3 regions of the Burkholderia cepacia complex sp. TUM26381 genome follow, and region 1 is predicted to be linked to each of the others. Evidence: riboswitches for the same ligand, from Rfam matches in the RefSeq annotation. Region 1 holds a riboswitch; each other region holds the start of a gene.

Region 1 (3,958 bases):
CCTTCAGCGCGTCGCGCGACGACTCGCCCTTCCAGTAGCGCTCGAGACCGAACTTGAGTTCGCGCTTCGCGCCGATGCGCGGAAAACCGAGGTTGTGTGTCGTAACCATGAAGCTGCCGTCCAGAGAAAAATTGAAGATCCGGCAGTCATCATAGGGATTTCAAACCATGAAATAAAATGGCATTATTTCATTCATCCATTAAAATTTCTCATGCATTCGTTGCGCAGGCAAAATCCATGCTGGAACGATTCCATCTCGTCGTCATTCGTGAAGTCGAGCGCCAGGGCTCACTGACCGCGGCCGCCAATGCGCTGCACCTCACGCAATCGGCGCTCAGCCATACCGTCCGGAAAATCGAGCAGCAGCTCGGCACGCCGATCTGGGACCGCGAAGGCCGTGGCCTGCGGCTCACACAGGGCGGCCAATATCTGCTGAAACTGGCGAACCGGCTGCTGCCGCAGTTCGAGCTTGCCGAGGAGCGGATGAAGCAGTACGCGAAGGGCGAGCGCGGCACGCTGCGCATCGGGATGGAGTGCCACCCGTGCTACCAGTGGCTGCTGAAGGTCGTGTCGCCGTACCTGTCGCGCTGGCCCGACGTCGACGTGGACGTGAAGCAACGCTTCCAGTTCGGCGGTATCGGCGCGCTGTTCGGCTATGACATCGACGTGCTCGTGACGCCCGATCCGCTGAACAAGCCGGGCCTGCGCTTCGATTCCGTGTTCGACTACGAGCAGGTGCTGGTGGTCGCCGACTCGCACCGGTTCGCGAACGCCGACTACGTGACGCCCGAGCAACTGACCGACGAGATCCTGATCACGTACCCGGTCGAAACCGACCGGCTCGACATCTACAACCAGTTCCTGACGCCGGCCGGCATCGTGCCTCGGCGGCACAAGTCGATCGAGACGACCGACATCATGTTGCAAATGGTGGCGAGCGAACGCGGCGTGGCCGCGCTGCCGAGATGGCTGGCCCACGAGTACGCGGACCGGATGCCGGTCGTGCCGGTCAAGCTCGGCAAGAAGGGAATCGCGAAGCAGATCTTCCTCGGCATCCGCGAAGCGGACGCCTCGATCGACTATCTGGCCGCGTTCGTCGCGCTGGCGCGCGAATCGACGTGGAGCGCGCCGCGCATGCTGCGCTAGGCGCGCCCGGTTGCGCTGCGCGTCAGGCGGCGCGCAGGCCGATGCGTTCGCTGCGCTCGACCCACGCGCCGAACAGCAGCCCGATCGTCGTCCACATGATCACCTGCATGCCGATAGCCGCAACGCGGAACTTCCACAGCACGGCCGCCGGGAAATCGGCCGGTAACTCGCTGACCGACGGCAGCCCGATCTGCACGGCCGCGATGATCGCGACAAACACGAGCCCGGCGACGATCGACGCGTTCCACTGGCCGAGCTTTGCCAGCAAATGGCGGCGCACGCTGACCGAGAACACCATCGTCGCGACCGAGATCGCGATCATCAGGAAAAACAGGCCCGTGCGATAGCCGATCGTGTCGGGATCGCCGACCGACGGCGGATTGGCCGGGTACTTGAGGTTCGGCACGATCACGAGCGCGATGAACGCCGCCAGCGCGAGCCACGCGGCCAGCGGTCGCGCGGGGAGGCGGCTGCCTCGCCCATAGGCAAACGCGAAGACCAGCGAGAACAGCCCGCCGAATGCCGCGCCGTAGGTCACGACACCCGTCAGCAGGCCGAGGCCGGCCTGCGTGTGACGGCTGACCAGTTCGGGCTCCGGTGCCTCGCCTTTGGCAGCGTCGGCTTTTTCTTCGAAGGAGATTGCCTGATCGACTTGCGGTTCGCCGACGATTTTCGCGAAACCGAACGTGAGGAGGCCCGCGGCGATGCCTGCGAGCATCCCGCGCATGAGCAGCTTTCCGACCATCTTGACCTCCGCGTCAGTGGCAGGGAAAGCCGAGCAGATGGCGGCCGTCGTGGACGAATTCGTGAACGTACATGCCCGGCACGAGCGACGTTGCGCCCTGTTCCGCGCCGACGAAATAAAGCGCGAGCAACAGGATCAGGCCGACGAATATGGCCCAGGGCAACAGTTCACGGACGGGGATGGGTGCCGGCACGACTGCCGGCTTCAGCACTGCTTCGCTCATGGATGCACCTCAGGGGAATCGCGCCCCGGCAAATGTTGGATGGGTACGAAGGCAGGTCTGGCTTCCGGGATCATCGATCACCGGTTACAGTGGCGCGACCGCGCCGGGATTGCACCGGCTTCCGCGTTTCGTATCGGGCGAATTGTACGCGCGAACGTTCGCGGAATGAAGGGACCGCTCGCGAACGATTGCCCCCGGCCCGGATCCTACGAAGCCCGACATGACCCTGCCTGCCACGCTGTACCTGATCGCGCATGCATCGACCCGGGCGATGCGCACCGGCACGTTTCCCGACGACGATCCGCTCGATGCACACGGGCTCGCCGAAGCCGCTGCATTGCGCGACCGGTGGGCAAGCATCGCCGGCTCACTCGCGCTGTGCAGCCCTGCACGCTGTGCACGGCAGACCGCCGACGCACTCGGTCTGCGCTCCGAAACTGACGACGCGCTGCGCGACATCGATTACCGAAACTGGCGCGGCAAGCGCTTGCACGACCTTGCACGCGACTTGCCGGACGAACTGGGTACGTGGATCGGCGACCCGTCCGCGGCGCCGCACGGCGGCGAATCGTTCGAAGCAGCCATGCGCCGCGTCGGCACATGGTTGAATGCGCTGCGACACGACCGCGACATCGTCGCGATCACGCATGCGCCGATCGTTCGCGCGGCCGCCGCCCATGCGCTGCGGATGGATTCCAGGGCGGCAACCCGTATCGGCGTCGCGCCGCTGTCCTGCACGACGCTCGTTGCATCGCCGGATGGATGGACGTTGATTGCGGACGGCAACGCGTAGGCCCGCATTGCGCTCACGATGTGGGCAACGATGCGTGCCGGTACGTCGCGTCACGAATGCATGCCTTCAATCACCTTACGCATCTGCAAGACACACCGTTCGTCCTCCCGACTGTCATCAAACTGACGGCTAGCCGCAGCTAGGATCGGACGCGGTTCCCTTACGAGATGCCGTCATGAATCAACCTGCTTCGTCCGCACCGAACACGCCGGGCTCCGTCGAACGCACCAGGCAGGTCGGCTATGCCGTCTTCCTGCTGGTGCTCGTGCTCGGCGCCGTCTATATCGCCACGCACCTGATCGACGATCTGTCACCGGTCCGCGAAGGAAAGCTGTTCCCTTACCTGCTGCTCGGCGCCGCGCTGCTGATCGCACTCGGCTTCGAATTCGTCAATGGCTTCCACGACACCGCGAACGCGGTCGCCACCGTGATCTATACGCACTCGCTGACGCCGAACGTCGCGGTGATCTGGTCGGGCATGTGGAACTTCCTCGGCGTGATGGTCTCGAGCGGCGCAGTCGCATTCGGCATCCTGCAGTTGCTGCCGGTCGAGCTGATCCTGCAGGTCGGCAGCGGCTCGGGCTTCGCGATGGTGTTCGCGCTGCTGATCGCCGCGATCGTGTGGAACCTCGCAACCTGGTATTTCGGATTGCCGTCATCGAGCTCGCATACGCTGATCGGGTCGATCATCGGCGTCGGGCTGATGAACCAGCTGATGCACGGGCCGTCCGGCACGAGCGGCGTCGACTGGGGCCAGGCGCTCGGCGTGGGCAAGTCGCTGCTGTTCTCGCCGATCGTCGGCTTCCTGTGCGCGTCGTTGCTGCTCCTCGTGCTGAAGGCGCTCGTGCGGATTCCGGCGCTGTACAAGGAGCCGCCGAAGGATCAACCGCCGCCGTTCTGGATTCGCTGCCTGCTGATCCTGACCTGCACGGGCGTGTCGTTCGCGCACGGTTCGAACGACGGGCAGAAAGGGATGGGGCTCATCATGCTGATCCTGATCGGCACGGTGCCGACCGCGTATGCCTTGAACAAGGCCGTCACCCCGGCCGAA
Region 2 (3,958 bases), on a different replicon from region 1:
CTTGTACGGATGCTTGACGAGCCGCATTTCGGTGACGAGGTCGGCCGCGTCGATCAGCGCATCGGGCGCATGCCGCCCGGTCACGACGACGTGGACCGAATCGGGGCGCGCGGCAAGCGCCGCGAGCACTTCGTCGAGCGGCAGGTATTCGTACTTCAGCACGGTGTTCAACTCGTCGAGGATCACCATGCGGTAGTCGCCGCTTTCGATCATCCGGCGCGCCTCGTCCCAGCCCTTGCGCGCGGTCGCGATATCGGCGTCGCGGTTCTGCGTGTTCCACGTATAGCCGTCGCCCATCGTCACGAAATCGCATTCGGCAACCGCGCCGAGGAAGTCGCGCTCGGACGTGTGCAGCGCGCCCTTGATGAACTGCACGACGCCGAGCCGCATGCCATGGCCGAGCACGCGCACGGCCATGCCGAACGCAGCCGTGCTCTTGCCCTTGCCGTTGCCGGTATTGACGATCAGCAGCCCCTTTTCGTGGGTGGCGGCGGCCTGTTTCTTCTCGTGGCCGGCGCGGCGGCGTTCGGTCATCCGCTGATGGGATTCGGCATCGGTCTTCATCGGAAATCGTCCTGTCGAAAGCGAAACAAAGGGTTCAGAGCGGGCCGGCGAGCGCGACCGTCACGCCGTCCCGGATGGACTTGGGGCCCAGCAGGCGGCCACGCGGCGCTGCAAGCTGCGCACAGGGCTCGGCCACGCCCGCAACACCGAAGCGTGCAAGCGCGGCGTCCGACGGACCGCTCGCGGCCAGTTCGGGACGGCTCGCCAGCTGCATCGCGTCGAATGCGACGAGCGGCCAGCCGCGTCGCGCGCACAGCGTGCGCAGCGCACGGGCACGCGCCTTGTCGGCGAGCGTCGCGACGAGCGCCGGTTCGGCGGCCGGGTAACGCGCCAACGCTGCGCGGATCGCGGCATCGAGTTGCGCGGCCGTGACGTCCGCGCGAAAGCCGATGCCGAGCGCGACACGCATCATGCGCGGCCGCCGAGCGCCGCACGCACCGCCGGATCGTCCGCGAGCGCCGCGACGCGGCCGATCACGACGATCGCCGGCGAACCGAGTCCGGTCGCGCCGACGCGTTCGACGAGGCTGTCGAGCGTCGCAAGCACGTGCCGCTGTTCGGGGCGCGTCGCGTTCTCGATCGCCGCGCACGGCGTATCGCCGGGCAGGCCGCCTTCGCGCAGCGCCGCTGCAATCGTGTCGAGCCGGCGGATGCCCATGTAGATCACGATCGTCATGCGCGTGGCCGCGAGCGCGCGCCAGTCGGGCTCGTCGGCGCCAGCGCCATGGCCCGTGACGAAGATCACGCCCTGCGCGTCGCCGCGCTGAGTGACCGGAATGCCGAGTGCGGCCGGCGCGGCGATGCCGGCGGTGATGCCGTTCACGACCTCGACCGGAAAACCCGCCGCGCCAAGCGCGGCCAGTTCCTCGCCGCCGCGGCCGAACACGAACGGATCGCCGCCCTTGAGCCGCGCGACGCTACGGCCCGCGCGCAGATGCGCGAGCATCGCGGCGACGATCGCGTCCTGCGGCGTCGACGCATGGCCGCCGCGCTTGCCGACGTGCTCGATCTGCGCGTCGGCGCGCGCATGGCGCAGCACGTCGGGGTTCACGAGATCGTCGACGAGCAGTACGTCGGCCATGCCGATCGCGCGCGCGGCCCTGAGCGTCAGCAGGTCGGCGTCGCCGGGGCCGGCACCGATGAGCCAGGCGCGGCTCATCGCACGCGGCACGGTACGCACCGTGTCGAAACAGTGGAAAAGAAAAGGCGGGCGGCACATCGGCGGCCGGCGGACAGGCAATGCATGACGGATCGGGCGAAGCCCGCGCGAACGCGGGCGGAATGCGCACCCCATCCGTCCCCCGCGGATCGGGCGTTCGGCGAGCATCGGGCTCGCCCCTTGCGTCGGCCGGTATCCGGGCTGGCCGCTTGCCAGGCCGCAGCCTTCCCGCCCGGTGAAGGGCAGTGGCATCGCGGGCGGCCTGGGCGCGTGCGCGGGGAGCGCGTCGCGCAGGCGGCGTACCGTTGCGGGGACAGCACAGGCCGGGCGGTCATCCGCCTCCTGTTTCCCGTTTAACTGCATGCGCGGAATGCGCATGCGAGCACCGAACGCGGCGCATACGATAGCACACGGTTCGCCCGCGCGAACCGGCCACGGAAGGTCTCCGGCGCGGCGCGAGGGCGGTGCGGAACGCAGTCCCGCGGCCCGTGCCGCCTTGACGCTCCTGCCCCCGCCGCCTACACTCGCACGCGTTTTGGTGCTCGCGCGCGCCTTCCGGCGTGCGCAGTTAAACGGGAAACAGGGAGCCTGCCTGCGTCGCAGTCGAGCCAACCTGTGCTGCCCCCGCAACGGTAAGCGAACGCATCGTGCCCGCCGCGATGCAGCGCCGCTTCGCCGCATGCCGCCCGCATGCGGACGACCGCCACTGGATGCCCTGCGCATCCGGGAAGGCGAAGCGGCGTGTTCGTCAGTCCGGATACCGGCCTAAACATTGGGGTTCAGCGCCGCGGGGAGGCGGCGCATCGTCCACGACCGTAGCGTGCCCGACACCCGAGCGTTTCCCGATTCCCGACGTCCGGCCGCCTGCGCGAGTGCGCATGTTCCGGTGCGATGAAGGGCCGGACCGCGCGGGGCCGCGTAGCGACGGCCGTGTTGGCATTCTTCATGTCGACCGTTCGCCAAGGAGCGTCATGCCCGATTCGTTGTTTCGCCTGTTCAACGACAGTCCGTCCGGGTTGCGCGGCAAGATCGTCGCGATCTATGCGCTGCTGATCGCCTTCAACGCAGGCGCGTGGATCTGGGCATTCGCCGCTTTCCACGTCCAGCCCGTGCTGCTCGGCACCGCGCTGCTCGCGTACGTGTTCGGGCTGCGTCATGCGGTCGACGCCGACCACATCGCGGCCATCGACAACGTCACGCGCAAGCTGATGCAGGAGGGGCGCAGCCCGCTCGGCGCGGGCCTGTTCTTCTCGCTCGGCCATTCGACGGTCGTGATCGTGATGTCGGTCGTGGTGACGCTCACGGCCGCGTCGCTCGCGCGCTTCGAGAGCATGAAAGCGTGGGGCGGCGTGATCAGCACGAGCGTGTCGGCGTTCTTCCTGCTGGTGCTCGCGATCGCGAACCTGCTGATCCTGATTTCCGTCTACCGGACCTTTCGCGCCGCGCGGCGCGGCGAGCCGATCGTCGACGCCGATCTCGACATGCTGCTGAACCAGCGCGGCGTGCTCGCGCGCCTGTTCCGCCCGCTGTTCCGGCTCGTGTCGCGCAGCTGGCACCTGTATCCGGTCGGCTTCCTGTTCGGTTTCGGCTTCGACACGGCGACCGAGATCGCGCTGTTCGGTATCTCGGCGGCGCAGGTGCAGGGCGGGCTGTCGTTCTGGTCCGTGATGGCGCTGCCGATGCTGTTCACCGCCGGCATGACGCTCGTCGACACGACCGACGGCATCCTGATGATGGGCGCGTATCGCTGGGCGTACGTGCGGCCGATCCGCAAGATCTACTACAACATGACGATCACTTTCGTGTCGGTGCTGGTCGCCGCGCTGATCGGCGGCATCGAGGTGCTCGCGCTGCTCGCGGACAAGCTGTCGCTGCAGGGCCCGGTGTGGGACTTCGCGTCGATGGTGGCGTCGCACTTCGGCATGCTCGGCTATGTCGTGATCGGCCTGTTCCTCGCATGCTGGCTCGTGTCGGCCCTGATCTACCGGTTAAAGCGCTACGACGAGATCGACGTGACGATCTCGGCCTGACTCTCCCTTACGACCCTGGATATTCCATGACCCTACGCAAGCTTCCCGTCACGATCGTCACGGGCTTTCTCGGCAGCGGCAAGACGACGCTGATGCGCCACATCCTGCAACACGCCGAAGGCCGCCGCATCGCGGTGATCGTCAACGAATTCGGCGAACTCGGCATCGACGGCGAGATCCTCAAGGGCTGCGGCATCGGCTGCGAG
Region 3 (3,958 bases), on a different replicon from region 1:
TCCGCCGCGAAGTTGCGCGTGCCGCGCGCGACCGGCAGCGACACCAGCCGGTCCGACAGCGGCAGCGGTGACGCGACGCCCGCATCGACGATCTCGAGCGTGCTCTGCGCGACGCCCGAGAACGCGTTGATCGCGGCGCCGCCGGCCAGGAAATTCGCGACCATCTGCGCAGTCACCGCCTGCGGATAGGGACTGACGCCCTCGGCCGCGATCCCGTGGTCGCCCGCGAACACGATCGTCACCGGACGCTGCACGACCGGCCGCTCGGTGCGCTGGATCAGGCCGATCTGCAGCGCGACCGCCTCGAGTTGGCCGAGGCTGCCGGGCGGCTTGGTCTTGTGGTCGATCACATGCTGCAGGCGCTTGCGCAGTGTGTCGTCGAGGGGCGCGATCGCGGGCGGGAAGTGGGTCGGAGTCGTCATCGAGGAGCCGTGTCGTGCGCGCGGCATGCGCCGCGCATCGAAAGAATCGGAAAGGGAAAGCTCATTGTCGCGCAGGCCACGCCGGCAGCAGCGCATCGCGACCATTCTCGCGGATCAGCACGAGCGGATAGCCGAACGCGTCGCTCGCACGCGCGGGCGTCAGCACGTCGTGCACGGGGCCGGCCCATGCGCGGCCGCGGCCGTCGAGCAGCAAGGCATGCGTCGCGAAACGCCGTGCGAGATTCAGGTCGTGACACGAGAACAGCACCGTGCGCGGGCCCGTTTCGAGCCACGCGGTCAGCGCGGTCAGGCAGTCGATCTGGTGATGCAGGTCGAGATGCGCGAGCGGCTCGTCGAGCAGCATCAGCGGCGCATCCTGGCACAGCGTCGCGGCCAGCGCGACCCGCTGCCGCTCGCCGCCCGACAGCGACAGGACGTCGCGCGACGCGAGCGCGGTCAGGTCGAACGTCGCGAGCGCATCGCGCGCGGCCGTTCGGTCGCCGTCGCGCTCCCAGCCCCAGCCGCCGAGATACGGAAAGCGGTTGAGCAGCACCGTGTCGAACACGGTCGCGCTGAACGCATCGTGCAATTGCTGCGGCATCAGCGCGCGGCGTTGCGCAAGTTGTTCGGGGCGCCACGCGGCAAGCGGCCGGCCGTCGATCTCGACGTGTCCGCCGGCCGGCGGCTGCAGCCCCGCGAGCGTCGCGAGCAGCGTCGTCTTGCCTGCGCCGTTCGGCCCCGCGACACACCAGATCTCGCCTGGGCGGAACGCCTGCGTGAAGCGGTCGAGCAGCGTGCGCGCGCCGGCCTTCAGCGTCAGGTCGACGGCCGCGCAAGTCATGTCGCCGCCATCGGCGTATCGTGCGGCATCCGTCATCGCATCGGTCTCCTCAACAACATCCACAGGAACACCGGTACGCCGATCAACGCGGTCATCACGCCGACCGGCAACTGCGCGGGCGCGATCGCGGTGCGCGCGAGCAGGTCGGCCGCCATCACGCCGCCGCCGCCCGCGAGCATCGCGGCCGGCAGCAGCATTCGCTGGTCGTTGCCGAACGCGAGCCGCAGCGCATGCGGCACGACGAGTCCGACGAAGCCGATCGTGCCGGCCGTCGTCACCGCGGCCGCGGCGGCCAGCGACGCGACGAGATAGATCCGCACGCGCAGGCGCGCGACGGGCACGCCGAGCGCCTGCGCAGTCGCGTCGCCGCGCAGCAGCACGTTCAGTTGCGGCGCGGCCGGCAGCGCGACGCAGGCGGCCAGCAGCAGCGCACTCCATGCGAACCACGGCGCCGTCACGCCGTTGAGGTCGCCCGTGAGCCAGAAGATGATGCCGCGCAGCCGCGCATCGGGCGCGAGCGACAGCAACAGCGTGACGAGCGCGCCCCACCCTGCCGCGATCACGACACCGGTGAGCAGCAAGCGTGGCGACGCGTCGCGCGAATCGCCGCGCCACAGCTCGCGGCGCGCGAGGCCGAGCACGAGCGCGACCGAGACGAGCGAGCCGGCAAATGCGGACGCGTCGACGAGCCACCACGCGCCGCCCGCGATCATCGCGACGAGCGCGAAGCCGGCCGCGCCGCCGGACACGCCGAGCACGTAGGGTTCCGCGAGCGGGTTGCGCAGCAGCACCTGCAGCAGTGCGCCGGCGAGCGCGAGCAGCGCGCCGCACGCGAAGCCGGCGAGCGCGCGCGGCAGGCGCAGCGTGCGGACGATATCGGCGAACAGCGCATCGCCGCCATGCGGCACGAGCGACGCGAGTGCCTGCCACGGCGACATCGGCACGCTGCCGATCGACAGCGACGCGACGAACAGCAGCGCGACCACGGCGGCCAGCGCGGCCCAGATCGCGGCGGCGCGCGCGGCGCTCATGCCGTGCACGGCCGCGCGCATGACGCGCGGCGCATCCGATTGAGGGTGCCGGCCGGACGTGACAGGGACGCCGCGCGGACGATTGGGGTCAGCATCGAAGAACATTCCGTGAAGCATTGCGCGCCCCGCCTCCCCGCAGGCCACGCGTCACGAAGCCCATGCGGGCTTCCCGTCTCGGCCGGTATCCGGGCTGGCGGCGGTCCGGCTCGCCTTCCCGCGCGTTTCACGCGCAGTGGCCCGCGCCCGCGTGCGACATCTGCACGCAAAACGCGCCCGAGCCGGCCTGCGTCAAGGGACGCGGCCGCTTACCGTTGCGGGGGCAGCGCAGGCTGGTGTGCTCCCGGAGCGCACGCCCTGCTTCCCGTTTAACCGCGCGTGCCACGCGCGAGCACCGAGGCGGCGCCAGTTTAGGAGCGGGTAACGCGAGCGTCAAGGAAGCGTCCGGACACGTACGGGAAGCACCGATTCACGGCAAGAAGCAGGGGTGTTACGACTGGAAACGTTACAGATGTCGGATTGCACGGTATTCCGCGCTAAAATGCTGGGTCTTTAGAGGACGCAGCAAATGCTCAACGAACTCGAAACCTTATCTCAAAATATTGGCCGTCTGATTTCGCTGAACAAGCGCTATCACGCGGAACGGCTCGCGCTCGAGGAGCAGGTCGCGCAATTGCGCGCGGAAGCGGACACGGTCCGCGCGGAACTCGCGGAACTGCGCGACGAACGCAATGCGCTCGCGGCCGAGCGTGACACGCTGTCGGCAAAGATCGACGACGCCCAGGTGAAACTGAACGCGATTCTCGAAAAGCTGCCGCGCTCGAAAAGCGCGGAGCAAGCCGACAACCAGCTCGACCTGCTGGATGCGCAGGCGCGTCCGGATGGCGATGACGCGGCCAGCCACGGAGAACATGCATGAGCACCAAGCAGATCGAAGTCTCGATTCTCGGTCAGGCCTATCGGCTCGCCTGTTCGGCCGAGACCGAAGCGGCGCTGCTCGAGGCCGTCGCGCGGGTCGACGCCGAAATGTCGAAAATCCGCTCGAACAGCTCGGTACGCGGCACCGATCGCATTGCGGTGATGGCGGCGCTGTCGCTCGCATCGGAATTGCTGCGGCTGCAAACGAGCGTGCGGCACGGTGAAGCATTTCCGGCGGAGGAAATCCGTCGTACAATGCACCAGATGAACGAACAGCTCGGCGCGGTGCTCGCACAGCACGAGACGCAGTAACGTTTTAATCGATGCGTCGATTCCCCTTGATCTCTGCGATCAACGGTGGTCAAATTGGCGCATCGAATCACAGTTCAGTCAGCTTCCCTGCCTGGTTCGCCAAGGTCATATATTCCTTGAACCAATGCCATGTGCACGGTTGCGGAAATTTGTAGCACGGGCGCGCGCGTCACTCTGTCTGATGTACCCGAAGTGCTGCTAACTGCGACCAATTCTGAACCCCAGGTTCAGGATGCCGGCCTAGCGGCCAAGGCGGGGGCCTATCCAACGGCATCGGGCACGTCCCGGTGCCGTTTTCTTTTGTAGCAGCCTCTTTCTGCGTCGATCACGATCCATGCAATACTGGCTGATGAAGTCCGAACCGGACGAAGCAAGCATCGACGATCTCGCCAACGCCCCGCAGCGCTCGCTGCCGTGGACCGGCGTGCGCAACTATC

What was found. Region 1 has a riboswitch for cobalamin ahead of ACWMMN_RS18710 (CbtB domain-containing protein). Riboswitches for the same ligand answer to the same signal wherever they lie in the genome.
Region 2: linked by a shared signal. The riboswitch ahead of ACWMMN_RS08505 (HoxN/HupN/NixA family nickel/cobalt transporter) and the one ahead of ACWMMN_RS18710 (CbtB domain-containing protein) in region 1 are both predicted to bind cobalamin.
Region 3: linked by a shared signal. The riboswitch ahead of ACWMMN_RS13045 (FecCD family ABC transporter permease) and the one ahead of ACWMMN_RS18710 (CbtB domain-containing protein) in region 1 are both predicted to bind cobalamin.

Annotation. Positions count from the first base shown of each region.
Region 1 covers NZ_CM172007.1:410,905-414,862, reverse strand. Annotated here, with positions in the region: gene metE (5-methyltetrahydropteroyltriglutamate--homocysteine S-methyltransferase) at 1-109, opposite strand, end outside; gene ACWMMN_RS18720 (LysR family transcriptional regulator) at 238-1,146, shown strand; gene ACWMMN_RS18715 (CbtA family protein) at 1,169-1,891, opposite strand; gene ACWMMN_RS18710 (CbtB domain-containing protein) at 1,905-2,114, opposite strand; cobalamin riboswitch at 2,148-2,285, opposite strand; gene ACWMMN_RS18705 (histidine phosphatase family protein) at 2,335-2,907, shown strand; gene ACWMMN_RS18700 (inorganic phosphate transporter) at 3,083-3,958, shown strand, end outside.
Region 2 covers NZ_CM172006.1:1,814,152-1,818,109, forward strand. Annotated here, with positions in the region: gene cobO (cob(I)yrinic acid a,c-diamide adenosyltransferase) at 1-564, opposite strand, end outside; gene ACWMMN_RS08495 (cobalamin biosynthesis protein) at 599-976, opposite strand; gene cobA (uroporphyrinogen-III C-methyltransferase) at 973-1,782, opposite strand; cobalamin riboswitch at 1,893-2,128, opposite strand; cobalamin riboswitch at 2,242-2,505, shown strand; gene ACWMMN_RS08505 (HoxN/HupN/NixA family nickel/cobalt transporter) at 2,694-3,752, shown strand; gene cobW (cobalamin biosynthesis protein CobW) at 3,779-3,958, shown strand, end outside.
Region 3 covers NZ_CM172006.1:2,776,821-2,780,778, forward strand. Annotated here, with positions in the region: gene cobT (nicotinate-nucleotide--dimethylbenzimidazole phosphoribosyltransferase) at 1-422, opposite strand, end outside; gene ACWMMN_RS13040 (ABC transporter ATP-binding protein) at 484-1,299, opposite strand; gene ACWMMN_RS13045 (FecCD family ABC transporter permease) at 1,296-2,411, opposite strand; cobalamin riboswitch at 2,454-2,705, opposite strand; gene ACWMMN_RS13050 (hypothetical protein) at 2,860-3,210, shown strand; gene ACWMMN_RS13055 (cell division protein ZapA) at 3,207-3,521, shown strand; RNA gene ssrS (6S RNA) at 3,603-3,784, shown strand; gene ACWMMN_RS13065 (EVE domain-containing protein) at 3,856-3,958, shown strand, end outside.